Regions from separate parts of the Desulforamulus ruminis DSM 2154 genome, predicted to be linked through region 1. Evidence: riboswitches for the same ligand, from Rfam matches in the RefSeq annotation. Region 1 holds a riboswitch; the other holds the start of a gene.

Region 1 (15,598 bases):
ACCATGTCGCCGGCCAGCAAAGAGCTCATTTATTATATGGAGCCCATTATTTCACCCCTGGGTCAAGTGCACTGGCCGGTCCTGCCGGCCATTCTGGCAGCCGGTTTGGTGGCGGCCTTATTTGGATTTATCATTGGTTTTCCCGCTTTGAGATTGAGGGATGACTATTTGGCCATTGCCACTTTGGGTTTTGGGGAGATTATTCGCATCATCTTCACCAATACCATCAGCATAACCAACGGCTCCCTGGGTTTAAAGAACATCCCTGCCATTAAAAGCATGTGGGTTTACTGGGGATTTGCTATTGGCACCATCTGGATTTTAAAACAACTGATTAACAGCAGTTGGGGTTACGCCTTTAAAGCCATCCGGGATAATGAGATTGCCGCCGAGGCCATGGGCATTGATATTTTTAAACACAAGCTGATGTCCTTTACCATCGGGGCTTTCTTTGCCGGTATTGCCGGGGCTTTGATGGGCCACCTGATTACGTCTATTGATCCAACTATGTTCAGATTTTTATTTACCTTCCAAATTTTATTGATTATTGTTCTGGGAGGCCTGGGCAGCATTACCGGCTCGGTCATTGCCGCCGTGGTTGTGACGGTAATGATGGAAGTGCTGCGTTTTGTGGAACAGCCCATGGACTTCTTCGGAGTGGTGATACCGGGGATTCCCGGCATGAGAATGGTTATTTTTTCTCTGCTCTTGCTGGGGGTCATTTTGTTCTATCGTCAGGGCCTGATGGGCACCCGGGAGTTTAACTGGAACTGGGTTTTAGATAAACTGGGCGTTGGTAGAAACCGTAAGGAAAAGGGGGTTCGATCCGATGGGTAATCCGGTACAGGACAGCATATTATTAACAGACAATATCACCATGCAGTTTGGCGGGTTAAGGGCGGTATCCGATTTAAACCTCAGTATACAGCCTAAACAAATTGTTGGCTTGATTGGTCCCAACGGGGCCGGCAAAACCACGGCCTTTAATATGATTACCGGGGTGTACAAACCCACCAGCGGCCAGGTCCATTTTAACGGCAGCGATATCACCGGGTTAAAGCCCAATCAAATTACCGACCGGGGCATTGCCCGCACCTTTCAAAATATCCGTCTTTTTTCCAGTATGACGGTATTGGAAAATGTTATGTTAAGTAAGCATGTGCGTTTAAAGGCCAACCCCATTGAAGCTATTTTGGGGCTGCCTAGATACACCCGGGCCAGAAAACGCCAGTTTCAGGAATGCATGGATCTGCTGGAGCAGGTTCAGTTGGCCGACCTGGCCCAGGAAAAGGCTACCGCCTTATCCTACGGCAAGCAGCGCCGGCTGGAAATTGCCAGAGCCCTGGCCACCCAGCCGGCCATGATTCTGCTGGACGAACCGGCTGCCGGCATGAATCCCCAGGAGTCCCTGGAATTGATGGAGTTCATTGCCAAAATCAGAGATCAGTTTGGCCTTACGGTATTAATGATCGAGCATCACATGGAAGTGGTGATGGGCATCTGTGAGCAGATTGTGGTGCTGGATCACGGGGAAACCATTGCCCGGGGGACGCCGGTAGAAATTCAAAATAACCAGCAAGTCATTGAAGCTTATCTTGGGGCGGTGGAAGAAATTGCTTAAGATTGAAGATTTGCATGTTTATTATGGCGGCATTCATGCCCTCAAGGGAATTCACCTGGAAGTGCCGGCCAATAAAATTGTAACCCTGGTGGGAGCCAACGGGGCGGGTAAAAGCACCACCCTTCGGGCCATCAGCGGGCTGGTACCCATTACCCGTGGTAAAATTACTTTTCAGGGTGAAGAGATAACCAAAACCAAGACGGTGGATATTGTAAAGAAAGGCGTTACGCTGGTTCCCGAAGGGCGAAGAATTTTTGCCAATCTAACGGTTTTGGAAAATTTAAATATGGGTGCCTTTGCCCGTAAGGATAAGGAAGAAATTAAAAAGGACATTGAAAAAATTTATGCCATGTTTCCCCGTTTAAAGGAACGGGAATGGCAGGCGGCGGGGACCCTCTCCGGCGGGGAGCAGCAGATGCTGGCCATCGGCCGGGCCTTAATGTCCAGGCCCACTTTGCTCATGATGGACGAGCCTTCCCTGGGTCTGGCTCCTTTGCTGGTGAAGGAGGTTTTTAAGATCATCAGGGACATTTATCAGGACGGCATGACCATTCTTTTAATTGAACAGAATGCCACAGCCGCCCTGCAGGTGGCTGATTACGGTTATGTCTTGGAAACCGGCAATATTGTTCTGGAAGGACCGGGAAAAGAATTGGCGGCCAATGATGAGGTGAGGAAGGCTTATCTGGGCAAGGCCTAGGGCTGATCCATAGAAACCATAAAAAGGAAGATTTCTGCCAATGCCGGCAAAAATCTTCCTTTTCTTTATTTGTAAAGCAAATGCTCAATATATTTGGGTAATACAAAGGCAGCCTGGTGAATCTCCGGGGTATAGTATTTCGTATGTATATTCAACATCCTGTCCGGATCAATGTTGGCCAAGTCGTACTTTTTCGAACCGACGGTAAAGCTCCAAAAACCGGCAATATAACTGGGTTCACAGGTTAAATAAGGTCTGGTTAGGGGGAAAACCTTCCCCATGCTGCGGACTGCTTCTCTAAAATGAGAACTAAAGGTTGGAGAACCGGTTTGGGAAACCATAAGGCCATCTTCTTTTAAAGCTTTGAACACATCCTGGTAAAAATTCCTGGTGAAGAGATCCAGGGAAGGACCGCTGGGGTCCGTACAGTCCACCAGAACCACATCGTAATGGGAGTGATATTCCTGAATATATTTCAGTCCGTCCGTATAAAAAAGGTTCATCTTGCTGGAACTTAGAGCCCCGCTTATTTCAGGCAGCCACTGCCTGCAAACCTCGATGACCCGTTGATCAATCTCCACCAAGTCAACGGACTTTACGGAAGGATGTTTCAATATCTCCCGGGCTGCGCCCCCGTCTCCGCCGCCGATAATCAGTACCCGTTCCGGTTGGGGATGAATCATTAAAGGTACGTGAGCAATCATCTCATGATAAATAAACTCAAATCTCGTGGTGGTTTGTACAACATTATCCAAAAGGAGTGCGCGGCCCAGTTCCGGGGCTTCCACAATGGCAATTTCCTGGTAGGGGGTTTGTTCACGATATAAAACCTTATTTAAGCGCCAGGATACTTTGTAATCATCGGTGTGATTTTCGGTAAACCAGAAGTCCAGCATACAATTCCCTCCTTAATATGTTGTCGAATCATTGAATCACCTTGTATAATGGAGTCCGGAAAGGGCTCCATTACCTTTCTCCCGATTATGGGTTAAAATGTTGTCTGCGCTGTGGATTGGTTTGATCACCTACAGCGGTACGGCCGACTGGTTATACCTTAGAGGCTACAACCACAGCTTCATGCTCATTTGTTTATCGGTTGGATAGCGCATTGGACGCTTCATATCGGACAAGGATACATTCAGCATGAAGTGCGTGGACACACAGCGCCAAAATCAATCAATGGGAGATGATTCTTTGATCTACGTGGGTATCGATGTAGCGTCCCGGAAACACGACTGCTGCATCCTGAATCGCGATGGCTCCGCCCTCTTTGAAAACTTCACCTTTACCAATGACCGCAACGGTTTTGAGACGCTGATAAGCAACATCGTTTCCTTAAAATCGGCTTCCGGATCTCTAAACGTAAAAATAGGGCTGGAATCCACCGGCCATTTCAGCACGAATCTCACAAACTTTCTCATTGGACAGGGGTTTGAAGTCACTACCTTCAATCCCCTCCATGTCAATCTATACCGTAAGGCACAGACTCTGAGAAAAACCAAGACCGACAAGTCGGATGCAAGATTCCTGGCTGCCATGCTCTTCTCCGATGACACCAAGCCCTATTCTCCCGCATCATATCATATCTCCGAGCTGAAAGCACTAACCCGGCACCGGTTTCGTATGCTTTCTATACGCTCTAAACTGAAAACGTCCTATAACCGGCAGCTTACGATCCTCTTTCCGGAGCTTCATACGGCCGTCTGGTCCATCCATCAGAATTCTTGTCTTGCCCTCCTCAGCCAGTTCCCCTCCGCTCAGGCCATCGCCCAATGTCATTTGACTCGCCTTACGAGCCTCCTTGCAGAAGCCTCACAAGGAAGGTATGGCAGAGAGAAGGCGATCCAGATTCGTGAGCTTGCCAAGGTTTCTATCGGTTCCTGCTCTCCTGCGCTCAGCTTCGAGCTGGTCCAGACGATTCAAACCGTCCGTTTTCTCCAGACTCAGATCTCTGCCATCGATGCCCGTATCAGGGAGGTTATGGTGGCGCTTGATTCTCCCATTCTCACGGTACCGGGCATATCTTATACCCTTGGAGCCATCATCCTGGCCGAGGTCGGCGACATTACTCGCTTTGCCACTCCGGCTAAGCTCCTTGCTTTTGCCGGTCTGGACCCTTCTACTTATCAGTCCGGTAAGTTCTCCGCCAATTCCACTCCGATGGTCAAGCGCGGTTCCTCTTATCTCCGCTGGGCTTTAATAAACGCCGCTAGACTTATTGCCATGCGCGACCCCACCTTCAAGTCTTATATGGCGAAGAAAAAATCCGAGGGTAAGCATCAATTTGTCGCTTTGAGCCATGTCGGCAAAAAACTTGTTCGTGTGATCTTCAGTCTGCTTAAAAACAACTCCATTTTTATCCCTCAGGCCTAACCATTCCTTTCTCTTTTTGCTGCCGGATATCCCGACAGTTTGCTTAAGCATGCCTTTTTTCGCTACTACTTTTTTACTTCCTTCTCTTATTTTTCTCTTGACTTCATATAGTTGGTCTCCTCAAAGTAAGTACCAAAACGTTAGTTATTATATCATTTATAAAATCGTTCTCAAAATGCCATTTTATTGTGAAATATTTTGATATATTTAGTATCGCTTATAAGGTTGCGGCTTACCAAATTATCCAGTTCTTTAAGCGGGATAGGGACCTTTGAAAAAAACTTATGTTTTAGAGATAAAAAATAGGGCTCGGCTTGTGTACTTTGCTTCTGTTATGCAAAGACGAAACCGGACCCGGACCCGGACCCTTAAGAGCAACTGCTTATTTAAAGTTCCAACAGTTATATTCAACTTCTTTCACGTTGAAGCGGGCATAGGGATAGTCCCCCGCTGCCAAATGCCAGACGCCTTCCCCATAGGTTGGAAGCTTTACCCCGTTGATCTCGGCGTAATCTCTGACCGGAGTTGACCATCTGACTCTTTGATAGGATTGGCCTACCGTGGTATAGTACCGATCGTCGGTAATAAAATTGGTTAGTTCTCCCCGGGTATTAAAATATAATAAGGCAGATACTTTGCACCCGTTATCGTTAAAAGTGCCTTTAGCCGTCCAGGCATCCACGGTTTCCCATTGGATTCTTTTATCAATCAGGGTGGCGGGCGCCATTAAACACATATCGTTAAACAAGGTGACCGTTTCACTGATATCCATTTCCGGGCCTTTGGCATCGGCCACTGTAAATAAAGATGCCAGTTTAATCAGCATGTTGCCCTTGCCGTTCTTGTAGGAATCCAGACCGACGATGGGCAGGCCGAACATTTTGGCCTGGATCAGGAACATGCGGGTAGGAGATTCATCAAAAAAATTATATTGCTGGGTTTTAATCTTAAGCCAATCTTTTTGAGGATCCATCTTCATTTCACCCTCAAAGGTAATTCGAACATTTTGTATTTTTTCTTTACCGTACACACCCACATAGGCAAGATACTTTTGAACCGGTTCCGGCAAATGCCGGCTATCATTTTCAGTTACAATAAGGTTTTCCGATCTTTTAATACGATTTAAACCCTGCACAACCTCTTGTTTATAGATCCTTTTTATGCCCCGGGATTGATAGATTAAGACAAGGACGATCAAGAACAAGAAAAGGAAAAAGATCAGTTTCTGATCCATGGGATCACTCCTTTTTCAATGCTTATGAAAAACTTGACCCGAGGGTAATTTGCTAATGTTATCATGCCACAATCCCAATGATTAAACAAAAATTATTTTTAATTAGTATTGGGTGGCTGGAGGAGAGTTGGGGTGTTCCCCGGTTGTCAATTTAAAAGGAATAGAAAAGGAACCATATTGCATCTCCAACGTCTAATTAGGTAAGCAAATTTTTATCAGCCGGGGAGGGATTTCATTTGAGACGAAAATCCTTAGGGTTTTTAGCCATAATTTTTTTAGCCGTTGGAGTATTTTTGCCGGTAGCCGCCTTTGGAGCCACCAGCAGCTTAAAAATTGGTCTGCCCAATCAACAGGTGGAGGATATCCAGGTTACGGAAACAAAAGAAGAGGTGTTTAAAAAGAAGGGCACCCTGGATTTTGTTTTGCCCAAGGGGGTTACCTTTACTTCTATGCCGGTGGTTGAGGTTTCGGACGGGGATTTGAAAATTGATTCCATCGACAATGATTTTAATTCAGAGGGAAGAGAGTACATTGCAGTGAAAGTGAAAAGTGAGAGCAGTGTGCCCAGTACCATTAAAATTTCCGGCATCCGGCTTACGGTGGATCGTTCGGTTCCGGACGGTCCGGTGTATCTGGAGCTTTCCGGGGAGGCCATCAATGAAACGGCCTCGGTTTTTCCCGGAAGTGACGTCTTTAAAATACAGCTTGGGGAGGTTGTTGGCTTAACCTCGGATCAATCGGTTGCTTTCAGTGTTGGCTCCCAGGTTTATTATGATAACGGCCAGGCCAAGGTAATGGACGCGGTTCCTTATATTAAAGACAGCAGAACCTTTGTACCCCTTCGTTTTTTACTGAACGCCTTTGGTATAGAGGATGAAGCCATTGCTTTTGACAACGGGAAAGTAACCATTCATAAAGGATCTCAAACCATTGAATTGTTTGTGGCCCAAAAACAAATGATTTCCGACGGCAAGACCGTGGCACTGGATGTTTCTCCGGAAGAACAGCAGGGACGGGTCATGTTACCTGTACGGGCTGTGGCAGAAATTTTGGGGGCTCAGGTTTATTTTGCAGAGGATCAAATTATTATGACCATGGCGCAGTAATTGAGCAGGAGCGATACCGCCTCTTTAAGGGCGGTATTTTTTATGCCGGAGATGAATGGAAGGGTTATGATTGTAATGGATTCCTGCAGGAATATATTCCATAAAGTAGAACTTATAGACAATAATCGACAAATAAAAGAGAGGAGCCTGTCTGTGGCAGAATATAATTGGGCAAATGCGATTAATTTATTAAAAAGTGTTAAAACATTACTTGGATCAGAATACGCAGTGGTTGTAAGTGATCTGGAAACCTTTAAATACTACGAACCGGGTACTTCTCTCGATCACGGTGTAAAAGCCGGAGATCCCATTAAACCGGGAAGCATGACTGAGAGGGTGCTTCAGGAGAAAAAACGTGTTGTAACCAAAATCAGTGATACCAGCCTTTACGGGACGGCCTATTTGGGTCTGGGTTGTCCCATCTATGATACGGAAGGCAATGTCATCGGCAGTGTAAGTGTTTTCCAACCAACCACCACCCAGGATATTCTGGTGGAGAATGCCCGAAAATTGGAAGAATCGCTGGATGTCATTGGACAAACTACCGGTGGTTTAACCGCTACCTCCCAGCAGTTGGCAGCCACGGCGACCAATTTGTCCGGACAGGCGGATTCCATTAACCATAGTGTACAAAAGACCGATGCAGTGCTGAACTTAATTAAGGAGGTGGCGGCTCAAACGCATCTGCTGGGCTTGAATGCAGCCATTGAAGCGGCCCGGGCCGGGGAACAGGGCCGGGGTTTCAATGTGGTTGCGGAAGAAATTCGTAAATTAGCGGCCAGGACCACCGGGTCCGTAAAGGAGATTGCGGAAACGCTGAACGTCATCAAAGAGGCCATAGGCGATTTAAGCGGTCAAATCCACCAAATCGCTGCGGCTTCCGAAGAACAAACCGCTTCCGTAGAGGAAATTTCCGCTTCAGTTAATGAGATTGTTTATATGTCCAAAGAGTTATATCATATTGCCGAAAGATTAAATAAATAAAGGATTTCTATTTCCTTTATTCATTAAATTGGTTTTTTGTCCCAAAAATCAGCCCCTGGGCAGGTTCTCCCAGGGGCTGGCGGTAATTAGTCTTCGGATCGACAAACTCCAAAGCTGCCTCCGCATAACAATAAAATAAGAATTAAAAAGATGATAAAAGACATGTTACCCAAACCACCGCCACAACCATCATCACAGCCACCATATCCAAAGCCCATTGTATAGCCCCCTAAAATTTATTCGAGCCTTTTTACCCGATGGTTATTATATGGAGGCTTTGATTGAATCGTTACAGCCCATCATGGAAATACTAAATTTGCCTAAGGGCAAATATATTCTCCGTTTAGGCCCGGTCTCATTGTGCCGGGCCTATAAATATTTTCCTATAAGCAAATATCCGTGCTTTTATATATATTGACAGGCTTTGCCGCGTTTCCGAAAGGGATGGTTGACAAACCGTAATGCCGGAGTATACTACAAAATAAGTGACTTATTCTCAGGGCGGGGTGAGAGTCCCCACCGGCGGTATCCCAATGATCAATGGGGAGCCCGCGAGCGCCCTTCTTTTTTGAAGGGGTCAGCAGAACTGGTGAGAGGCCAGTGCCGACGGTATAGTCCGGATGGAAGAGGATAAGACAGTCAGCCTATAAACCTCAGTCAACCTGAGGCATGTTTGTGTTGCTTGGTGTTTGCTGCCTGTCTCATTGCCCCGATTCTGGTAGGTCCGACTATTCTATAGGAGGCGTATTACTTTGAATCAGACTTTACTAACCCAATTTGGTAACCCGGAGGAGCGGGTCGAGAGGGCTCTGGACGCACTGCGCCAGGGCCGTGGTGTTCTGGTAACCGATGATGAACAACGGGAAAACGAAGGGGATATTTTCTTTGCTGCGGAGTCTCTGACGACTGGTCAAATGGCCATGTTGATTCGTGAAGGCAGCGGGATTGTCTGTCTTTGTCTGCCGGAGGAAAAAGTTCGGGCTTTGGAACTGCCCATGATGGTTCAAAACAACACCAGTTCTTTTCAAACGGCTTTTACGGTTTCCATTGAAGCCGCCCGGGGAGTTACTACCGGAGTGTCGGCCGCTGACCGGGTTGCCACGGTAAAGGCGGCCGTTGCCGATCAGGCAGGCCCCCAAGACCTTCGGCGCCCCGGCCACGTCTTTCCTTTAAAAGCCAAGCCGGGTGGGGTGCTGGAACGTCCGGGCCACACCGAAGCCAATGTTGATTTAATGCGGCTTGCCGGATTAAAACCTTACGGTGTACTGTGTGAGCTTACTAACCCGGATGGTACCATGGCCCGTTTACCGGAAATTTTGGCCTTCTCCGAAAAAAATGATATGCCGCTGGTTACTGTAGAGGATGTAATCCGTTATCGGGAAATGAACGAATAAAAGGATAAGAGAAATGTCTTTCCGGCATTTCTCTTATCGTTATTTTTGCAGTTTAAGGATTTTGTAGGACCTACAGATAAAAGGAATTGGAAATTCATATAATAATGACAGGGAGGGATTTATGTGAACTTTCAAGAGCTTATTCAAAAAAGATACAGTGTCCGGGCTTATAAAAGCGATCCGGTTCCCCCGGAGGCGCTGCAGCAGGTTCTTGAGGCGGCACGCCTTGCGCCCACTGCCGTAAACAAGCAGCCTTTTCAGTTGATTGTAATTCACACAGAAGGCAGGAAAGAGGAGTTAAAGCGTATTTATAAAGGCAATTTTTTCAGTGAGGCACCGGTATTAATTTGCATCTGTGTGATTCCTGCCCAGGCCTGGTCCAGAAAAGACGGAAAGAACTATGGCCTGGTTGACGCAACCATTGCTATGGATCACTTAATTCTGGCGGCAACAGAGCTTGGGCTTGGGACTTGTTGGGTGGCTGCTTTTGACCCGGATGCCGCCCGTGAAATTTTGGGACTACCCGATGAGGTTGAGCCAGTTGCTTTCACTCCATTGGGGTATCCGGTGGACACGCCCACCCACACCAGCCGCAAGCCCTTGTCCGAATTGGTAAGATATGAACGCTGGTAATTTCCTCTGTTTATCGTTTCATGGTACATTATGTAGAGTCACCCGGAAATGGGTGACTTTTCTTGCTAAGGTCTCTTTTCAGCAAGAATTTCTAAGGAGTTGGCGATTCTTTTCATGATACACAGGAAAGGGATGGTTAGACCGATGGAAGTTAGCATGAATAAGCCAATTCCAGCATGTCCGTGATGATATCGATGAAAATAATGCATCCAAACACCTCCTTAGACTTTAGTTTTAACTTTTCTATAAAAGAAAAACGGTAAAGATATTGGGAATTGGACCATTTCCTTTCTTAAATTATAAGGGATTTATAAATCTTTTACCCAACCTTGTATTTTCGTTGATTGATCGATAAAATAAGGCCAATAGATTTTACCGGGAGGTTGCTTACATGGATATAATGAATATTTTGTATTTTCTCGGAGCATCTGTCTTGCTTACGCTGATGCCCGGCCCCGATATTCTTTTTGTTATTACTGAAAGTATATCGAAAAGCCAAAAAACCGGAATTTTTATAGCTCTTGGATTATGTACCGGTCTGATTGTGCATACAACGGCTGCGGCTTTGGGAATTGCGGCGGTATTGTATCATTCGGCGGTAGCCTTTCAAGTGGTTAAGTTTGCCGGGGCCTTGTATCTTTTTTATCTTGCCTGGCAGGCCTTAAGGGAGAGAGGAAACAGCAAGGAAGAGGTTCTTTCCGCCTCTGCACAGCAAACTTTTTTTGCCCTGTATCGCCGTGGAATTTTCATGAATCTTTTGAATCCAAAGGTCAGCCTCTTCTTTTTAGCCTTCCTGCCGCAATTTGTTTCACCCCGGGCAGGTTCAGTAGCATTACAAATGGCCTTGCTGGGAGTCCTTTTTATGCTGCAGTCCTTGGTTGTTTTTACGACAGTTGCCTTGTTGGCCAATCGATTTGGTAAATATCTCTTCAATCATGAAAAATCAGCTCTTTGGATCAATCGGGCTAAAGCCGGAATATATACTTTCTTAGGTGCCCGCCTAGTGTTTTTAAGCAAAGAATCATAATAGAGAGACTCAATCATACTGTATCCGTCGGCTTTCTATAAGCTGCCCATGACCGCTTCAATGCTTTTTAATAAACGGTGTTCTGCTACCGGCTTAATTACAAAATCCCGGGCACCTAGAAGCAAACACTCTTTAAGATAGGCAGATTGCCCCATGGATGTAACCATAATGATTTTCGCTTTGCCGTCAATACAAAGAATTTCATTCAGAACTTGTACCCCGGTGATGTCCGGCAGATTGATGTCCAGAATAACCAAGTCCGGTTGAAGCTCCGGATACATGGCAATGGCCTCGGAACCATTGGTCGCTTCACCCACTACCTCATGATTATGGCTGGTAAGGATGCTTTTAAGAAAAGTTCTTTGTAATAAACTATCATCCACGATAAAAAAACGGTGACGCATTTTTATACCCCCATTAGAAATTTAATGGCGTTAAATTAAGTTAACCTTCAAATGGAATGGATGTCAATGGTTAAGGGACAATATTGTTATGTCAATAAAGATATTAAAATACTAACCCCTGGCCGCAGCCAGGGGTTTTTCAAAATCGAACTTCCAGGGCGCCCAAGCACCTGACGGTAAAATCCGAGACGGATTAATCTGGGGCCGTGGAATCCTCTTTGCTCCATAATATGGAAGTCAAGTTCTGTGTGTTACAAGGTTGCTGGTACTTTATATTTTTTATCCTGATGGTAAAACACGTATATAAAAACTCAAAGGAGGGTTTATGACGCTGGAAAATTCCTGGTTTAAGGAAATCCCTGTTACAATTACCGTCTGCAATGCAGAGGGGCCAGAAGAAAGATAAAGGAGATGCTGGAAAAGCAGACCAGCAATTATTATATCATTCAAGAAGAAGGAAAAAATTTTATTTATCCAACCCCATGGTATCAAGAGGGAATTTTTATGGGAATTACCGAGATGGTTTTGAAGTTCCTCCGGAGATCCCTAATTTTGTTCGTAAATAAACCAATCATACGTGGAAGATTTGGGGGGGCAATGGCAGAAGCGAAAATAGGGATGCAATTTTTTACAGTTTTAATGTTTAATAACCATTGATAAGTGGAATCTTAGTAACAGTTTCAGTATCCATTTGATCTGTAAAGTCATAGCCTAGGCTAAAGAATTAGTTTCAGATCAATTCAGAGGGGAGTTGTTTCGTCATGCCTGATTTTGGCAATCCCTTTGCGGGCTTTGCGGCCAAACAAAAGCTGACCCAAGGGGAATTAATCCGGGCCATAAGGTTCTTAGTGGCTGCGGAGTATGAAGCGGTGCAGCTTTACATGCAGTTGGCCGAATCCACCGACCACACCTTAACCCAAGAAGTACTCAAAGATATTGCTGATGAGGAACGGGTCCATGCCGGCGAATTTTTAAGATTGTTAAAAGAACTGGCCCCGGATGAAGAAAAGTTTTACCAGGAAGGCGCCGAAGAAGTGGAAGAAATGATTAAAGAAAGCCAAAAGAAGAACAAATATTAGCAGGCCACCAAAGAAGCAGTAAAAAACCTGGCTTCCTCAACCTTATCAGGCAGGAGGCAGCCAGGTTTTTACTGCTTTATTTCCAGGGTTTTAAATAAAATAATGAGCGTATGATGCGAAAACGTAGACCGGAAGAGCGCCAGGGTTTTTCACAGAAATGGGGTGCCTCCCCGCCATGGGAATGGACTGCGGTAGTTTTATTATTTTTCGTCTGTTTAAATTTTAAGGCATTTAAATTAGGTGCGGCTTTGGAATTTTCCTTCTCGCCCAACCTTGCTCCGGTGCTGCGCCGCCTTTCTTCTTTCATGTCCTGAGCTGCTTTAAGATTTGGGCACTGAGAGTACCTGCCGGAGACACAATACTTATTCCACCAGTTTTCAGGCACCGATACGGAAGTACGGGCAAAACCGCTGCTTCTCAAGGCATCACAAGCACAGACGCCGGTTGCATGGGGACAATTCCTCATGATGATTACACTCCGTTTTTAATTATGTTAACCCCAAATTTTGGACAATGCAACACCTTATTCCATGGTTTTGCTTTAAATCTAAAAATGTTGCAAAAAGTAATAAAAAGTATATCGCCAAAATGGTATGATAATAAGCAATATTATTTTTAGCACCTGTATTTAATAGCAATGGAGTAGTGGATCAATGAATGCTCTGGAACTAAAAGAAGCAATGTTTCAAACCCGGCTGGAGATCTTTGAATTAATGTATCAATTAAAAATCAGTTCTTGTGAGACTGAAAAAAAGGAAATTACTAAAAAGATTAAAACCTTGCAAAGGCTGCATTACTGGCAAATCAGACAATTAATGCATCTGGAAGAAAAAAATTAACTCTTGTAGCGAACTGGACTTTTTGTTATGATACTTTTGGCCAGCAGAAAAAAATCAGTTCCTGCTTTGTGCGTTGCTTGTTGATTTTTAAACCACAGTGTGTTTTAAGGGAGCTTCGCTTAAACCGTGTATACCAGGCCGCCGGAGAGTGGAAGGTAGAAAGGGTTTAGAGGGCACCCACCTGTGAGAAGCAGGTATTAAAAACACCAGGCGGACGGCTAAGCGGGTAGCATGTTAATCCCCGGGGTATGGATGACCCCGGGGATATTGTTTTTAGAAAAGATGAATTCTCCCGGGCGCAACAAGTTAAAATAAATATGCCGGACAATCAAAGGCCGTAATAGGATTAAAAATTTATGACAAGGGGTGGAGTAATGGCCCACAGCAGTGAAGCGGCAATTAAAGCGGCCCTTTTGGCCAACGGTGTGATCATGCTGATGAAATTGGGCGGGGCGATTCTCAGCGGCAGTGCTTCCATGATGGCTGAGTTTAAGCACTCGGTGGGGGATTGGGCCAACGGCTTTTTTCTTTTGATCGGCATCAGGCAATCTCAACGTCCGGTGGATGATCGTTATCAGTTCGGACATGGCAAGAGGGTCTTTTTTTGGAGTTTTATTGCCAGCCTGGGCATGTTATTTATTGGTGGAGCCTTATCTATCTACGGAGGAATTGAAAAAATAATTCATCCTGAACATTTGAAATATATTGGTCTTAATTTAGGCATCGTTGGCATCAGTATTTTGTTTGAATGTTACTCCATGTATATGGCGGTAAAGGCGATCATGCAGGAAAGTGGAGAATCGGCAAGGGGAATAAGCATGTTTTGGCGGGTATTTTCTGTACTGGCCAAAGCTACTCCGGCCACGCGCTTTATCTTTTTAGAGGATACAGCGGCCTTAATGGGGCTGATTCTGGCGGGCAGCGCCATTATTTTATCGGTTTTAACGGGAAATATTCTTTTTGACGGACTGGCTTCTATTTTAATTGGCATGATGCTTTTGTTGATCGGCTTGGCTACGGCCAGGGAAAATGTTGCTGCAATCTTGGGTGAAGCGGCTGATCCGGCCTTAATACGGCAGGTGGGGGATTATGTCTTAGCTCTGGAGGGGGTTAAGGATGTTCACAGCATACGATCCATGTGCATTGGTCCTAAGAAGTATCTGGTGGAGCTGATTATTGAGGCCAATGAGCGGCTCTGCCTGACGGAGTGTGATCGTATCAATCAGAGGGTTTCAAGGTTGTTAAAGGAACAGTTTGAAGAAGTGGCTCATGCTTTGGTGAGCATCATCAGTGATAATCATATGAAAGACTGGGCCGGTAAGCCTGTCTTACCATAAGTTTCAAGCAGCCGGGATAACTTCCGGCTGCTTTTTTATGCCTACAATGGCCCGGTTTTTGTGTTAAAATGGGGTTATTCAAGAAGCGGGGGAAAACCATGATCTTGGTGAGTGCTTGTTTGGCCGGTGTAAAATGCAAATATCACGGTGGTGATAACCGGGTGGAGGAAATTGCCGGGCTGGTTGAAAGGGGCAAGGCCATTGCCTTATGCCCGGAGGAACTGGGGGGGATGGGCACGCCCAGGGAACCGGTGGACATCGAAACAGAAGACGGGTTTGCGGTTCTGGCGGGTACAAGCCGGTGCCTGTCGGAAGACGGCCAGGATGTAACGGATCTGTTTGTTAGGGGAGCGCAAAAGGTGCTGGAGATGGCCCTGGAAGCCGGTATACAACTGGCCATTCTAAAAGAGCGAAGTCCCTCCTGCGGAAGTTCAAAGATCTATAATCGGACTTTAGAAGATCACGCAGCGGACCGGCGCACTCTGGTGCCAGGGATGGGCGTTACCGCTGCCCTGTTGACCCAACATTCTATTAAAGTGATTTCCGAAGAAAAATTGACCCGCCAGATATTGCAGGATATTGCTGAAGAACATTTTTAATTTTATTTTTATAGTGATTGATCTTCTTTTAGGGGAATAATAAAAATTAACTTAGCCCCGAAGGAGATGAAAAGATGTCTAAACAGCAGGACCAGGAATTAAAGGCACAGGTTCAGGCCTTGATTGATCAGACCAACGGATTAAAAGATTATGGGATTAAAACTCTGGTGCAAAAGGGAGAAGTACATCTGTCGGGAATGGTGGATACGCTTCACGAAAGAAGACAACTGCAGGAATTGGTATCTCGGGTTTCCGGAATTAAAAGCAT
Region 2 (15,598 bases), 1.1 Mb from region 1:
TTTTTATCACTTTCAACCACCAGAATCCCGTTATCAACCAGTAGATCAAACCGCTGTACTTGTTCCATGGTGGGAACTTCAAAGTTCTTTTTATAGGGTGGATCAATAAAAATCAAGTCAAAAGGAACCTTCCGGGCGGCCAATACAGAAATGGCTCGGTTGGTATCCAGATTGAGTACTTCCGCCTTTTCCGTTAAATTACACAACTTTAAATTACTAAGGATAATCCCGGCCGTTCCGCGATCCTTTTCTACCATGACCGCCCTTTCGGCTCCTCGGCTGAGGGCCTCAATGGCTACCGCTCCGGTTCCGCTGAATAAATCCAAAAAATAGCTGCCGGAAACCCGGGGTGAAAGAATATTAAAAAGAGCTTCCCTGACTCTGTCTGAGGTGGGCCTTGTGGACATTCCTTTGGGACTTTTCAGGTTTCGCCCTCTGACTAAACCACCAATTATTCGCAACCCTGAGATTCCCTTCCTAATATGGTCTTCAATGCCTATACTTTGCCATTATAACATATTACGGAAAAAAAATCGATTTCTTTACACTGGTCCTTCGTATAAATGAATCCTGGGAGGAACAGGATATACAGAGAGAAGGATACATTGACTCTTAATAGGAGGTATTTGTTTTGGATCTGGATTTTTTTAAAAAAAATTCCATTCAAGTGGATCTGGCCGTAGAGGCCCATGAAATTGTCCGCGGCCAAACCGGCCAGGAAATTCCCGGCTGCGCCATGGATAAAGAGAGTTATACCCATGCCACGGTGACCATCGTACGAATTCAGGAAGCCGAGGCGGAAGAAATCATGGGCAAGCCCAGAGGAACCTATGTGACCATTGAGGCTCCAGTCATCCGGGAAAATAACCGTCAGGCTCACCAAGACGTGGTTGAAATATTGGCCAAGCAATTATCGTCCCTGATCCATCTTCCCGAACACGCCAATGTCTTGGTGGTGGGACTGGGCAACTGGAACGCAACCCCGGATGCCCTGGGACCCAAGGTGGTTGGCATGACGCTGGTAACCCGGCATATGTATCACTATGCACCGGACGAGATCAAGGACGGTATGCGCTCTGTCAGTGCCCTGGCCCCCGGGGTACTGGGTTTAACCGGCATTGAAACGGCGGAAATCATTAAAGGGGTGGTGGACCGTATCCAACCGGAGCTGATTATTGCCGTGGATGCGCTGGCTTCCAGAGCGGTGGAGCGCATCGGCACCACCCTGCAACTGGCCGATACCGGTATCAGCCCGGGGTCCGGCATCGGCAATAAACGGGCCGGCATCAATCAGGAGTCCATGGGGGTTCCGGTCATTGCCATCGGCGTACCCACAGTGGTGCCGGCCGCCGTTATTGCCGGCGAAGCCCTGGACCGCCTGGTGGAACAAACCAAGAACAGCCCTGCTTTGGCCCCGGTTTACTACAATATGAATTCGGAAGCCTTCCAGGGAATTATCCAGGATGTATTGCAGCCCTATACCTCCGGGCAATTAATGGTGACTCCCAAGGAAGTGGATGCGCTGATTGAAAACACCGCCCGCATTGTGGCCGGGGGCATTTCGTTAGCCCTTCATCCTTCCATTTCCTCCGAAGAGTATACCACTTACCTGCATTAGTCCTTAAATCGGGGAGTATATGGGCTCTCGTTTCCCTGCCCCCCCTTGTTTAGGGTATCTGCTCCGGTGGTGGGCTGCGTTAACCCGATTTTATTGCTTTCATCAACCCACCCAATTTCCTGGCCGATTTCAAAACGTACATTCTCTTTGTTTATTTCCTTCTTCTTTTTTTCATGGTCCTGCAAATTAGCCACCTCCTATTTTTAGTATTTGGCTAAAAAAATGCAGGATACCAAGTAAATCTTTACAGCCTGTTCATTTTTATAATATTTAATGTCAAGACCTCCCTAACCGACAAAATACAGGCTAGGGAGGTTCTTGATTCACACTTTAAGGATGCTGCTTATCCTTTCTGGATTCCTTTTCCTTTGTTTTTTCGCAAAAACTACGGGTCATTGAAATATATCATACGGTTCCACACGCATCTTCAAAGCACTTGCACTGTAAGCTATAGTTCAGGAAATTACATAGTGACATCTTCATATTTTTGAGGTTTGATATACGAAAACAATTCCGATTGGATTATGAGGGTATCCTGGGGCATTGGTTCTTGAACCATTGCCGTCTTGAGCGGGAGTCCTAAAACACCTATTTTTTCATCCGGCTTCATGAGGAAGCCTATGCAGTAGCCACTATCATCCGGCTCAGCGTCCAGCCATGTTTTTGAATGGAATTGCAGGGCTATATCTTCTTCACACTCATATTCAATTACGGGAAAGCACATGCACCTGGGACAAATTGCAGTGAGGCCTCTTTCAAACTCTTCTTTATTCCTTTCGAGTTCGGCGGCGGTGAATTTCTCTGTCAAACAAGGATCGTTAAAGATTTTCATTGCTTCTTCCCATATATCCAAAAGATAGACCCGGTTGATTTGCACCCAATGCTTTTCTTCTGTGTTTTTATCTTGGAACCACAGCCTGTCTGGATATTTTGTACCGACTGCCAGCGTTACAGACTGCTCAACCAAATATGGTACAGGTTCATATCGGAATGTAAGATGCAGAACGGGGCTTTCTCCAAAATCCGGCATACAGTCATATTCTCCTGAAAGCTCGGCAATGGTCAAAAACAAGCTTTCAATATTTTGATACTCGATGCCGGATGGATTCCATCCCAGCCTTAAAAACTCGATAAGCATCACTAGCATTTCCCAGTTTTGCAAATCACAGCGCGTGGTTTCTGTTCCGCCCACAGCAAACTGTTTTTCTCCGATACTTATTGTATTTACAGCATGGAAAATATTTGTCATATTCATATTTTTGTCACTGCGCAGAAACTCCCGGTTGGTCTGCGGGTATGCGATTTCATCTGCCTCAATACGCTCGGCAAACGCTCCGTCGTATTGTAAAGCAACAATGCGCAGGTCATGCTCATAGCGAACAAGACCTATAATATGGCAGATTACTTCGTTTACCTTCGCCGTTTTCCCAAGCAGCTTTATCTCGGTAATGTTTGAGAGCATTTTCTGTAAGTTCCTAATATTCATTTCCTAGTCTCCCTTACAAAAATATAGCTACACGCCTATGGCTAATCCTCTAAGCGGTAAATCGGCTCATATCTAAATCCTCAGCATTGTAGGAAATGAAAAAAGTCCTTTCTTTCTCGTTTAGAACGATTTCATCCAATGTGCTTGTTTTGGGGAACTCGTAAAAACCTTTTTATGAATCTATTTTAAATCTCGGGCAAAGGAACCACCATTGACACACCGCGAATGGATTCCACGGTCACAGGAATTCCATATACATAACCGATATTTTCGGGAGTCATAACCTCTCTTCCTCCGTAAGCGAAAACTTGCCTGTCTTTCATAAATAGAAATCGCTCACAGTAGCGAAGGGCCAGATTCAGATCGTGGATAACGATGATTACGCTGATGCGTTCCTCTTTAGCAATCTCCCGTACCGTGGCCAGAACCTCATACTGGTTGCGAAGGTCCAGATTGCTGGTAGGCTCGTCTAAAAGCAGTACCCGTGGTCGTTGAGCCAGCGCCCGGGCCAGCATCACCTTTTGCATCTCACCTCCGGAGAGTTCATCCACGTAGCGCAGAGCAAAGCTTTCCAGCCCCATACGCTTAATAACCGACTGGGTGATATCTATATCTTCCTGCTTCGGCTCCAGTTTAATATAAGGCTTACGTCCCAGCAAGACAGAATCGAACACCGTAAACATCCCACCCGCATTGCGCTGAGCTACATAGGCCATGCATTTGGCAATCTCATTTCGCTTCAATTTACGGATATCCTCACCGTTGACATAAACGGTTCCCCGTTGAGGAACCAGAATATGGTTCAGACATTTGATCAGAGTACTTTTTCCCGCTCCGTTATTGCCCAGAATGGCAATGCATTGACTCTCCCTAGCATCAAATGCAACCTGATTAAGAATGGTACGGCCGCCATTATAAGAAAAATTCAAATCTCTCACTTCAATCATCTTGTGCCAACCCCCTTAAAAAGCAAGTATAAAAACAGGGGGGCTCCTAGAAAGGAGGTTATGGCTCCGATAGGCAGGATAACCGGCGCCACTGCCAGACGGGCCGCCGTATCGCTAAACAACAGCAACAAAGCGCCCATCAAAGCTGACGAAGGCAGAAGATACCGATAATCACTGCCGATACAACGCCGCACAAGATGAGGCGCAATGAGTCCGATAAAATTGATAATACCCACAAAGGACACAATGGTCGAGGCGGTCAGGGAGCAAATAAACATGCCCATAAGGCGCATACGTTCTACATAGACGCCCAGCCCCTTGGCTGTTTCTTCTCCATTTTGCAGGGCATTGTAGTTCCAACGGTTGAATGCAAAATAGAGCAGTGCCGCCGCTACCACAACGCTCATAATGATTACCTCGTTCCAACTGGTGCGCCCAAGATCCCCAAAGGTCCAGAATATTACGGCCGCTACCTTTACATCCGCCGCAAAATACTGCAGCAGCGTGGTAGCGCCGGAAAACAGGGTACTAAGAGCCACTCCCGACAGCACCATGCTCTCCGGCGAAACTTTATTGAAGTGAGACAATCCCAACACAATGAAGGTTGACATCATGGCGCTGACAAAAGCGCAGGCGGAAACCAGATAGGGGTTGGAAATGGTAACGCCGTCCAGCGTTTGATTCTGCATTCCGGCTCCCAGCACGATAATTGCAAAGGATGCACCAAAGGCAGCTCCCTGGGCAATACCCAATGTGGATGCGGAGGCCAGCGGATTGCGCAATATACTCTGCATAACACAGCCTACGGTGGCCAGTCCGATCCCGGCTACAATGGCCGTTACAACTCTCGGCATGCGGATGTTGAACACAACAATGGACTGCTGCTCACTGCCATAACCCAAAAGCGTTGCGACGACCTCCGTCAAAGAAAGACCCGCCGAACCGGCGCTGACTGCCAGTAGGGCAGTCAGCGCGGTTGCTGCACCGAGAAGCAGGATGAAGTACGTCTTAAAACGTATGTATTCTTTATACGTCCTCCGGCTTTTCATGGAGTCTATTCTCCTATGGTAATTTTATCGAATCGATAGCCGTCCGCCGCCAGTTTGTGGTAAAAAGGCTCACCCAGCATGATGGTAAAAATTTCGTCGGCTTTTTTTATTGGATCAATATCCGCAAACCGCTCCGGATAAATGATTTTGCCTGCGTAATAGGCATCTGCGATGGCGATCTCCAGGTTGGTCCAGTTGTAGTTATAAGATATCTGGGCATATACCTTGTCTTTCTGTACTGCCTGAAGGGAATCATAAAATTTTTTGTTCTTGGCGTAATCCTTATTGACCAGATTCATATTGGTGGGATTTAGAAAGATAATATCCGGATTCCATACCGTTACTTTTTCAAGGTCAATGAGCAAGGGCCCCGAACCGCCTGTTTCATCCACAACGTTTTTGGCATGGATGGCGGTGAAGGGCGGATAATGAGCATAGGTACCCTCAAAGCCATGGGCGCCTCGAAAGCTCACAGCCCCGGTATAAACAGAGGGCTTATCTTTGTCCGGGATGTCTTTGGTGCGATGATCCAGATCCTTCTGACAGTTCTGCACATAATTGATTACCTTGGCGCAATGCTCCCGGGTGCCCATCACCTGTCCAATCAGTTCCAGCGCCGAATAAAAGCTTTGGTCAAACATACCGTCAGGATAGATGCCGATGACAGGAATTCCGGTTTTCTGCGCTACATTATTGATCGTGTCTTCATCCGTCAAGGCAAAGATTACGTCGGGCCCGAGGGTTACCAACTCTTCAATATAACAGGTATCGTTATTTCCGCCGCTCCCAACGGACGCAAGGGTTGCAAAATGCTGCGCATTGATAACGGAATAAGGCATAGCCGATTGATTCTGCTTATCCATATCCGTCACGCCCACCAGTTTATCCGCGCAGCCGGCGTAAGTTAGGATACGGGCCGCTCCGCCGATGGCGGCGATAGTTTCTATCTTCTCAGGGAGCTCCACCTGACGATCAAACGCATCCGTAACCATGCGGGACCCGGAGGACGCCGGAGACGCTTTAGAGGATGCGGGATCCACGGATGTACACCCGTTTAAAATCAATACAAATGCCAAAAGGATTCCCATGAACTTTTCTTTGATCATAATTTCCCCTTTCTTTTGAATTACCAGCCCCGGTCATAGCTCTTAAAGCAATCGGCGCATACCTTTTTGCCGTCCTGCAAATGCATCTTATGTTCGGGAGCCCCCTCGCCGCAGAGTTCGCAGGGGATTGTTCGGAACAGCCGTGCTTTCTCAGGCAGATCAAATTCAGGTTCGGAAAAGGAAAATATTTCGTCAACGGGCGCTTTTAACAGATATTCCTGCCACTGCGCCCGGTCCATGCCCTCCTGTTTTTGCAGTTTGAGACAAAGGCGCAATTTTCTCCCGTTTCTCCGGTTAAAAAAAGAAAAAGCTTGTTTACCGGTCCCCCGATAAAGTAGATTGCCTTTGCCCAGGGTGCAGCTTAAAAGGGCTTGCACCGCATCTACTCCGCAGGCATCGTTCTCGGTAACACATACAATTTCCTCATCTTCAGAAGTCCCCACTGCCATTTTTTCATAAACAGCCTGGCAGGCCTTGAAGCCGATGGCAAGACCGGGGCATTCATGCCCATGGAAAGCAACCGCCTTGTCCCATAATTGCTTGTTCACAATTCATTTCCTCCTTTATTTTAAATATGCCAGTACAAGGCGGTGTCAACTTCTTTCTGTCATAACCCGCCTTTACACTGAAGTATAAATGTTCAGTAATAGCCCCTAATCCTTTTTGCACATAAAAAAAGCCCTCAAAGAGAGCTTTCAAGCTTCTAAAATAATAGCTTCATGCTAAAATTGACAATAAACAAGGGCTACATCAATGATTAAGCAGAATTCCACCTCTGCCCTATATGTATTCCGTATACATATATTTTCATTTCCATTTTATAGTATAGGATAATTGTGTACATGTCAATAAATTTGCAGAACTCTCCACTGCCAAAAAGTCTTTTTACAGGGTCCATAGGAGATATAGGATCCCCACACTTAACTAATTTCACTGTATTTTACAAATTCGGGAAACCGTAAAGCAAACTGGTTTAACAGTTCCCGATGCTGAGGCAGACGCAAATCCGGATCGTCTTTTAACAGTTGCCGGGCTTCTGCCCGGGCCTGCTCAATCTCCCGCTGATCCTTGATTAAACTGGCAATCTTAAAATCCGGCAGGCCCGACTGCCGGGTGCCAAAAAACTCTCCCGGTCCCCTCAGTTTAAGATCCTCTTCAGCCAGAATAAAACCGTTTTGCGTCCGGCACATGGCTGCCATCCGTTCCCTGGCTTCCCTGGTGGACGGATCCGCCACCAGAATACAGTAAGATAAATGCTTCCCCCTGCCCACCCGGCCCCGGAGCTGATGCAGTTGGGACAAACCAAACCGCTGGGCATCCCAGATGACCATCACGGTGGCATTGGGGACATCCACCCCCACTTCAATCACCGTGGTGGATACCAGAATATCCAGCGAACCGCTGCGAAACTCTCCCATTACGGCTTCTTTCTCAGCGGGCTTCATTTTACCGTGCAGCAGGCCCACTGAACAGGTGCTTAAGGCCCGCTTCAACCGTTCATGCAGTTCAATGGCCGCCTGAGTATCAATCTTTTCCGATTCTTCCACCAGCGGACATACTACATAGGACTGCCGGCCCTCCACAGCCTGCTGCCGGATTAACCCCACCGCTTTCCCCGCCTGGGACAAGCTCAAATGATAGGTTTTAACAGGCTGTCTGCCCGGAGGCAGCTCGTCAATGACAGATGCCTCCAGCTCACCGTAAAGGGTTAAGGCCAGGGTTCGCGGGATGGGCGTGGCGGTCATCACCAAAATATCCGGCCTGTGTCCTTTATCCTGCAGGGCCGCCCGCTGGCGTACCCCGAAACGGTGCTGCTCGTCCACAACCACCAGAGCCAGTTGCTTAAACTGCACCGGCCCCTGGATCAGGGCATGGGTGCCCACCACCACGTCAATTTCTCCTCCGGCAATCTGCTCCAGCACTTGTTTGCGGCCCCGGCGGCTGCCTCCGGTCAGCAGCGCCACCCGGATGCCCAAGGGCTCCAACAGTTTGCCGACGCTGGCGGCGTGCTGCTCTGCCAGCAGTTCCGTGGGGACCATAAGGACACTCTGCAGTCCGGATGCTGCCGCTTTGTACAGGGCCAAAGCCGCCACAGCGGTTTTGCCGGACCCCACATCTCCCTGAAGCAGCCGGTTCATGGGCCGGGAAGCCTCCATGTCCCTCTCAATTTCCTGCCAGACCCGTTTTTGGGCCTCTGTTAATTGGAAAGGCAGGATGTCAGCAAAAGATTTTACAACCTTACGACTTTTATAGCGGTGGCTTTTTTCCTGCCGGTTGGTGCGGTCCTTCTGCAGGCAAAGCCCCAATTGAAAAAGAAACAACTCTTCCAGGACAAAACGCTTTCTGGCCCGCTGGCAGGCTTCCATGCTGGTGGGGAAATGGATTTCCGCCAGCGCTTCGGCAACACAAGGCAGATGATACCGGTCCAGAATTTCATCCGGTAAAAACTCCGGCAGATTCGCTCCGACTCCGTCCAAAAATCCTTTAATCATGCTCCGAAAAAAACGCTGGCTAATATTCTCGGTAGCCGGATAAATGGGGACAATTCTTCCGCTATGCAGGCTTTCATCACCCTCCAGCACTTCATGATCCGCCACCTGGATCTGGGGTACCCCAAAACTGCGGTCCATTTTACCGGTAAGCAGCAATCTTTTCCCCGGAGGGTACTGCTTTTTGATATAGGGTTGGTTAAACCAAACGGCGTAAAAAATTCCCGCCTCTTCTTCCAAAGCCAGTTTTGTGAGGGTCAGCCCCCGTCTGGGTTTTGTCTCCTGGCCGGTAATGACGGTTCCCCGGACGGTGGCCAAATCCCCGTGAGCAAAGGAGTGGGCCGGTCGAATGCTGCTCCGGTCCTGGTATTCCCGGGGAAAATGATAAAGTAAATCCCCAACGCTTAAAATACCGATCCGCTCCAACTGTCTGGCCCGCTGGGGTCCCACTCCTTTGAGAAACTGCACCGGTTTTTGTAACAGCAAAATCATCACCTCATCCAGGTCATGAAGGTCCGCCTATAACCAAAGTTTTTTAATCAATGATTAAAAGGCACAAAAACATATGTTCTCATTATAACATGGCATTATTTTCCTGAGAAGTATTTCTCCATAAAGTAACATAAGTAAAATACCGTTTGATTTTACCTTTATTTGTGGTATACTAATTCAGTGAGCTTGTGAGAGGATTTATGGACATAGAAGGTGTGTCCCTAAAGGAGGTGTAACAATGGCCAAATGCGAGGTTTGCGGCAAAGGTGTTGCCGTTGGCATTAAATTAAGCCACTCCCATATTCGGACAAAGCGGACTTGGTCTCCCAACCTGCAAAGGGTAAAGGCCATCATTGATGGTTCCCCCAAACGGATTATGGTTTGCACCCGTTGTCTCCGGAGTGGAAAAGTACAGCGTGCTATTTAGTTACACCCCGTAAATAAAAACGACAAAAACGGCCAAGGGCCGTTTTTTTGTCGTTAGAGCTAAAACGTATTCCTCTGAGGTCCTGTTGTTAGACTATGGGGTATGCTTAAGGGTCCTGTACAGGACTCTCAAGGAATACGGCATAAGACTAGCAACAGGCCCCCAAAGAAACACCCCTTAGGCTAATTCTTTTAACAAATTGGCCATCTCCAGAGCGGTATTGGCAGCATCCCAGCCTTTATTACCGGCTTTGGTGCCGGCCCGCTCAATGGCCTGTTCAATGGTATCCGCGGTAATTACGCCAAAGACCACCGGCAGATCGGAATCCAGACCCACCTTGGCCACTCCTTTGGAAACTTCGGCGGCAACATAATCAAAGTGCGGTGTTGCCCCGCGAATAATGGCTCCCAGGCAGATGACCGCGTCATAGCGCTTTAAGCCGGCCATCTTTTTGGCCACCAGAGGTACCTCAAAGGCCCCCGGAACCCAGGCGATTTCAATATCGTCCTCTTCAACGCCATGCCGCTTCAAGGCGTCAAGAGCCCCGCCCAGCAGCTTATGGGTGATAAACTCATTGAAACGCCCCACCACAATGCCAAATTTTAATCCGTTCCCTACTAAATGTCCTTCAAATACTTTTGTCATATCCTCGATCCCCCTGTTTCTGTTTTAGATGCTCCTATTAACTGGTCTTTTTATTTTGATCTGTTACCGTGAGCAAATGGCCTAGTTTGCATTTCTTGGTGCTTAAATATTTTGCGTTGGCCTGTCCCGCCGCGATTTCAATGGGCACCCGGTCCACCACTTCCAGACCGTGACCTTCCAATCCTGCTATCTTCCGAGGATTATTGGTTAACAGGCGAATTTTGCTGAGCCCTAAATCAACTAAAATTTGTGCGCCAATTCCATAGTCCCTGAGATCGGCGGGAAAACCCAGGGCCAGGTTGGCTTCCACCGTGTCAGCGCCTAAATCCTGCAGCTTATAGGCTCTGATTTTATTTAACAGGCCGATTCCCCTGCCCTCCTGACGCATATAAAGCAAAACACCGGTCCCCTCTTTTTCAATGGCCTGCATGGCTTTGGCCAACTGATCCCCGCAGTCGCAGCGGCAGGAACCAAAAACATCCCCGGTTAAGCATTCCGAATGAACCCGGACCAAAGGGGCTTCCACACTGGAAAGATCCCCTTTCACCATGGCGATATGCCCCTTGCCGTCCAGCAGGCTTTCATAGGCCACCGCTGTAAAATCCCCAAACTTGGTGGGCATTTTGGCAGAATCAACGCGTTTAATAAATTTCTCGTGGCGGCTGCGGTATTTAATTAAATCGGCAATGGTAATCAGCTTTAGATTATGGGTTTTACAAAATTCCACCAATTCCGGCACCCTGGCCATGGTGCCGTCGTCCTTCATGATTTCGCAAATAACAGCGGCAGGCTTTAGCCCCGCCAGGCGGGACAAATCCACCGACGCCTCGGTGTGGCCGGTGCGCACCAGCACTCCACCCTCTTTCGCCCGGAGGGGAAAGATGTGTCCGGGACGGCGTAAATCTTCCGGCTGTGTGTCCGGATCCATAATCTTCTGGATGGTCAGGGCCCGTTCAACAGCGGAGATCCCGGTGGAGCATTCCTTGGCATCCACAGATACGGTAAAAGCGGTGCCGTGGGGGTCGGTATTATTGCTGACCATCGCCGGCAGCGCCAACTGATCCAGCCGTTCCCCGTAAATAGGCATACAAATCAACCCCCGCCCGTGGGTGGCCATGAAATTGACCGCTTCGGTGGTCACCTTCTCGGCGGCCATGATAAGATCCCCCTCGTTTTCCCGGTCCTCATCATCCACCACCACCACCATTTTCCCTGCCCGGATATCTTCAATGGCTTCTTCAATGGTATTAAACGTAAATGTCACGTCCGTCTTCCTCCTTTATAAAAATCCGTTGGCCGCCAAGAACTGGAGGTTCAGTTGGGAATTTTCCCTTTGTTCCCCCCGGCCCTGCAGTAAACGTTCAATATATTTTCCCAACAAATCCGCTTCAAGATTTACAGTCTCTCCGACTTTTTTACTGCCCAGCACGGTGGCATGGGCGGTGTGAGGGATCAAGGAAACCTGAAACCGGTCCCGCTGGAAACTTACCACCGTAAGACTGGTGCCGTCGATGGCAATGGAACCTTTGTTGATGATGTATTTCATGACCTGGTCCGGCGCCTGAACCATAACCAGGGTGGCAATATCTCGTTTCTCCAGACCCACAATGGTCCCGATGCCGTCCACATGGCCGGATACCATGTGCCCCCCCAGCCGGTCCCCTAAGCGCAGGGCTCTTTCCAGGTTTACCCTGCTGCCCGGCCGTAATTCCTTTAAATTGGTCTTGTCCAGGGTCTCTGCCATTACATCGGCTGTAAATATCCCGTCTCCAAAGGTAGTAGCCGTCAGACAAACTCCATTCACCGCGATACTGTCCCCCACCCGGGCATCTTCCAGCACTTTGGAAGCCAGGATATGCAGCTTGGCGGAGTCGGATCCCCTAGAAACATTCTTAATGGTTCCAATCTCCTCAATTATTCCAGTAAAGATATTCTCTCACCCCTTTTTGAGGTATATCCGGTAAAAGCAAAGTCTCCCTCCAGGCACTGAACAGAAACATCGTATAATTGGGTTGCGTCTTTAAGAGCCTGAACCCCGTCCCCCCTTATGGCTCCCGGAGCACTATCCCCGCCAATAATCTTAGGGGCGATAAACCAGACCACTTTGTCTACGATGCCTGCCGCCAGGGCGGAACCGTTTAACTTCCCGCCCCCTTCAATTAAAATCTGGGTTATTTGCTTTTCCCCCAGTAATTCCATTAATTTCACCAGATCCACCCGGGGGCCCGGACCCGGGACAACCAGTACTTCTGCCCCGGCCGCCATTAAACTGGCCCTTCGTTCAACGGGAGCCGCTTCGGTGGTGGCAATCATGGTATGGGCTGCGGATTCCTGCAGCAATACCTTGGCTGCGGTGGGAGTCCGGGCCAAACTGTCTACCACAATGCGGACGGGGTCCTTTCCCCTTCCTTCAGGCAGCCGCGTCGTCAGAGAAGGGTCATCGGCAAGAATGGTATTGACGCCTACCAGGATGGCATCCACCCTGTCCCGCAGCCAATGCCCCTGTTCCCGGGCCGCCTTTCCGGTAATCCACTGGGATTCACCACCGGCAGTGGCAATTTTACCGTCCAGGCTGGTGGCCGACTTTAAAATTACAAAGGGGCGTTTAGTGGTAATATATTTGATAAACGCCTCATTTAAGTGCATTGCCTCCTGTTCCAGGACACCGGCCTTTACTTCCACACCGGCCTTTTTTAAAACTTCCAGGCCCTTCCCGGCAACCAAGGGATTGGGGTCGGTCATGGCCGCCACCACCCGTTTAATGCCTGCCTTGATTACCGCTTCCGTGCAGGGACCGGTCCGCCCGTAATGGCAGCAAGGCTCCAGGGTGACGTATAGGGTGGCATCCCGGGCCTGTTCGCCGGCCTCCATCAGAGCAACCACTTCGGCATGGGCGCCCCCTGCTTTGGCATGAAACCCTTTCCCAATAACCTGCCCTTCCTTGACAATAACCGCCCCCACCAGGGGATTGGGGCTGGTGCGCCCCCTGGCTCTGGCAGCCAGTTCCAGGGCCATTTGCATATAATGACTGTCAGTACCCGCTTCCAACGGCTTCATCTCCTGTTAAAAAAATTAAACCCCGGGATACCCCAGGGTAAGAAAAACAATAGGAGAACGGCCCAACAAAAAATTGGTTTTTTGCCGGGCAAAATCAATCACCTTCTCCCATCCAGACTTTAACTGTCGGCTCTGGCATCTCACCAGATCTGCCCTTGCGGGCTCGCGGGCTCGGCTAAAGCCATACCGCCGGTAAGGAATTGCACCTAACCCTGAAGGTCTTTGTTTATTAAACTAAGATCATTATATTCCCGGGTTTGTTCGTATGTCAACCGATAATTCTTCAGGTTAAGGCAGCCCACAGGGCCGAAAGAACCCGCAATCCCCTTAACGGTCAGTATATTTTTGTCCTTATTCCACTGCTTTATTTTGCTCAGCCCGGGTTAATAAAATGTAATGAAGGAGAATCCTGCAATCAAAAAAATAAGGGCTCACCTGAACAGGTGAGCCTCTTTGGGCAGTTTACCGTCTTGCCCCGGACTATTTCGTGCAACCCTCTTTGCAGTGGGCGGTTTCCCGCAGCATCCAGTGTTTAATAAACATGGTTCTCACCTCCCGGCCGGTACTTTCTCCCTTAAAATTATTATATAGCCGGGTTCTTACATTATTAATAACAATTTATGATTTTTATCTTACATTTTTATACAATGGGGATTTCTTTTAAACTAAAGCCTTTGTTTCCCTGGCAATCATTAACTCTTCGTTGGTAGGCACCACCATGGCCGTAATTTTGGACCCGGGCTTGCTGATAATGATTTCTTTGCCACGGGTATTGTTGTTTTCCTCGTCCACTTCCAGACCGGTATAAGCCAAGCCCTTTAAAACTCTGGCCCGCATATCTTTTGAATTTTCACCGATGCCGCCGGTGAAAACCAGCAGGTCTAGACCGCCCAGTGCCGCCGTATAGGCGCCAACATATTTAATGATGCTGTAAGCAAACATGCTCAAAGCCAACTCCGCCCGCTCGTGACCCTTTTCAGCCGCCTCTTCCAGATCCCGAAAATCACTGCTGACGCCCGATACACCCAGTACCCCGCTTTTCTTGTTCATCAGATCATTGATTTCGTTAACATTGAGGTTTTCCTTTTCCATAATAAAGGGAACCACAGCCGGATCCATATCGCCGGTACGGGAGCCCATGGGAAGTCCCGCCAGCGGTGTAAAGCCCATGGAAGTATCGATAGAAGCACCGTTCCCCACCGCCGTAATACTGGAACCGTTGCCTAAATGGCAGACCACAATTTTTAACTCATTTAGGGGCTTTCCTAAAATTTCTGCCGCCCGACCGGAAACATATTTGTGGGAAGTGCCGTGAAATCCATACCTGCGGATCTTGTATTTCTGGTAAAGCTCATAGGGAACGCCATACATATGGGCGTATTTGGGTATGGTCTGGTGAAAGGCAGTATCAAATACAGTTACCTGGGGAGCATGGGAGATCAGTTCCCGGCAGCTCTTAATGGTTACAATGTGAGGGATGGTGTGTAAAGGAGCCAGGTCGGCAATTTCCTCCAGTCCCTGAATCAATTCATCGGTAACCACCATGGATTTCTTGAAATTTTCTCCACCGTGGACAATCCGGTGACCAACGGCCTTGATGCTGGAAACATCGTTGATGGCTCCGTATTGGGGATCAGTAATACACCTTAGAACAATTTCCATGGCTACCTTATGATCAGGCAGATCCTGTTCCAGCACCAGTTCTCCGGTGTCCGAAGTTTGCTTGACTTTGGAGCCATGTAAGCCGATTCGTTCCGCCAGGCCGGATAAAAGAACCGTTTCCCTCTCCATATCCATTAATTTGTATTTAATTGAAGAACTGCCAGAGTTTACGACCAGAATGAGCAACGTTTTTCCTCCTTTAGTGTGAGCACAAAGATATTCTTTGCTGGAAAAAGGCGATGTTACTTGACCAGTTCAGAGATATGACCGTGAATTTTATAAGCATAAACCGTATCCCCGTTCCTGAGACCCACCGCGTTACCTTCATCGGTGTCCACATGCATTTCCAGTTTATATTTATCGCTTACCCGAACCAAAACATCACCAAAGATGATGCCTCTAGGCCCCTTGGCCCGAACATAAATTCTATCCCTGTCTTCAAGACCATATTTTTCAGCATCGGAAGTATGCATATGAATGTGACGGGCAGCAATAATGGCCCCTTCCTTTATAGTAACGGAACCTACCGGTCCCACCAGGGTGACGGAAGAAGAACCGGACAGGTCGCCGGAATCCCGCAAGGGAGCCTTAATCCCCAGTTTAAAACAGTCGGATATGGA

The links. Region 1 has a riboswitch for FMN ahead of ribB (3,4-dihydroxy-2-butanone-4-phosphate synthase). Riboswitches for the same ligand answer to the same signal wherever they lie in the genome.
Region 2: another riboswitch for FMN. It lies ahead of ribD (bifunctional diaminohydroxyphosphoribosylaminopyrimidine deaminase/5-amino-6-(5-phosphoribosylamino)uracil reductase RibD); the one in region 1 lies ahead of ribB (3,4-dihydroxy-2-butanone-4-phosphate synthase).

The regions. Positions count from the first base shown of each region.
Region 1 is NC_015589.1:2,797,230-2,812,827, reverse strand. Features, by position in the region: gene DESRU_RS13870 (branched-chain amino acid ABC transporter permease) at 1-837, shown strand, start outside; gene DESRU_RS13865 (ABC transporter ATP-binding protein) at 830-1,621, shown strand; gene DESRU_RS13860 (ABC transporter ATP-binding protein) at 1,614-2,321, shown strand; gene speE (polyamine aminopropyltransferase) at 2,387-3,217, opposite strand; gene DESRU_RS13850 (IS110 family RNA-guided transposase) at 3,516-4,694, shown strand; gene DESRU_RS13845 (DUF6544 family protein) at 5,077-5,928, opposite strand; gene DESRU_RS13840 (stalk domain-containing protein) at 6,165-7,034, shown strand; gene DESRU_RS13835 (methyl-accepting chemotaxis protein) at 7,188-8,018, shown strand; gene DESRU_RS21530 (hypothetical protein) at 8,105-8,236, opposite strand; FMN riboswitch at 8,507-8,654, shown strand; gene ribB (3,4-dihydroxy-2-butanone-4-phosphate synthase) at 8,771-9,412, shown strand; gene DESRU_RS13825 (nitroreductase family protein) at 9,536-10,045, shown strand; gene DESRU_RS20920 (hypothetical protein) at 10,111-10,254, opposite strand; gene DESRU_RS13820 (LysE family translocator) at 10,437-11,072, shown strand; gene DESRU_RS13815 (response regulator) at 11,108-11,476, opposite strand; gene DESRU_RS13805 (ferritin family protein) at 12,238-12,555, shown strand; gene DESRU_RS13800 (hypothetical protein) at 12,632-13,021, opposite strand; gene DESRU_RS13795 (hypothetical protein) at 13,209-13,394, shown strand; RNA gene ssrS (6S RNA) at 13,450-13,627, shown strand; gene DESRU_RS13790 (cation diffusion facilitator family transporter) at 13,769-14,731, shown strand; gene DESRU_RS13785 (2-thiouracil desulfurase family protein) at 14,830-15,330, shown strand; gene DESRU_RS13780 (BON domain-containing protein) at 15,405-15,598, shown strand, end outside.
Region 2 is NC_015589.1:1,731,421-1,747,018, reverse strand. Features, by position in the region: gene rsmD (16S rRNA (guanine(966)-N(2))-methyltransferase RsmD) at 1-470, opposite strand, end outside; gene gpr (GPR endopeptidase) at 632-1,618, shown strand; gene DESRU_RS08745 (hypothetical protein) at 1,615-1,812, opposite strand; gene DESRU_RS08740 (hypothetical protein) at 2,082-3,104, opposite strand; gene DESRU_RS08735 (ABC transporter ATP-binding protein) at 3,290-4,051, opposite strand; gene DESRU_RS08730 (FecCD family ABC transporter permease) at 4,048-5,100, opposite strand; gene DESRU_RS08725 (iron ABC transporter substrate-binding protein) at 5,106-6,206, opposite strand; gene DESRU_RS08720 (FmdE family protein) at 6,227-6,754, opposite strand; gene recG (ATP-dependent DNA helicase RecG) at 7,127-9,187, opposite strand; gene rpmB (50S ribosomal protein L28) at 9,426-9,614, shown strand; gene ribH (6,7-dimethyl-8-ribityllumazine synthase) at 9,792-10,259, opposite strand; gene DESRU_RS08700 (bifunctional 3,4-dihydroxy-2-butanone-4-phosphate synthase/GTP cyclohydrolase II) at 10,297-11,523, opposite strand; gene DESRU_RS08695 (riboflavin synthase) at 11,539-12,189, opposite strand; gene ribD (bifunctional diaminohydroxyphosphoribosylaminopyrimidine deaminase/5-amino-6-(5-phosphoribosylamino)uracil reductase RibD) at 12,174-13,316, opposite strand; FMN riboswitch at 13,413-13,540, opposite strand; gene DESRU_RS08685 (acetate/propionate family kinase) at 13,977-15,164, opposite strand; gene pduL (phosphate propanoyltransferase) at 15,221-15,598, opposite strand, start outside.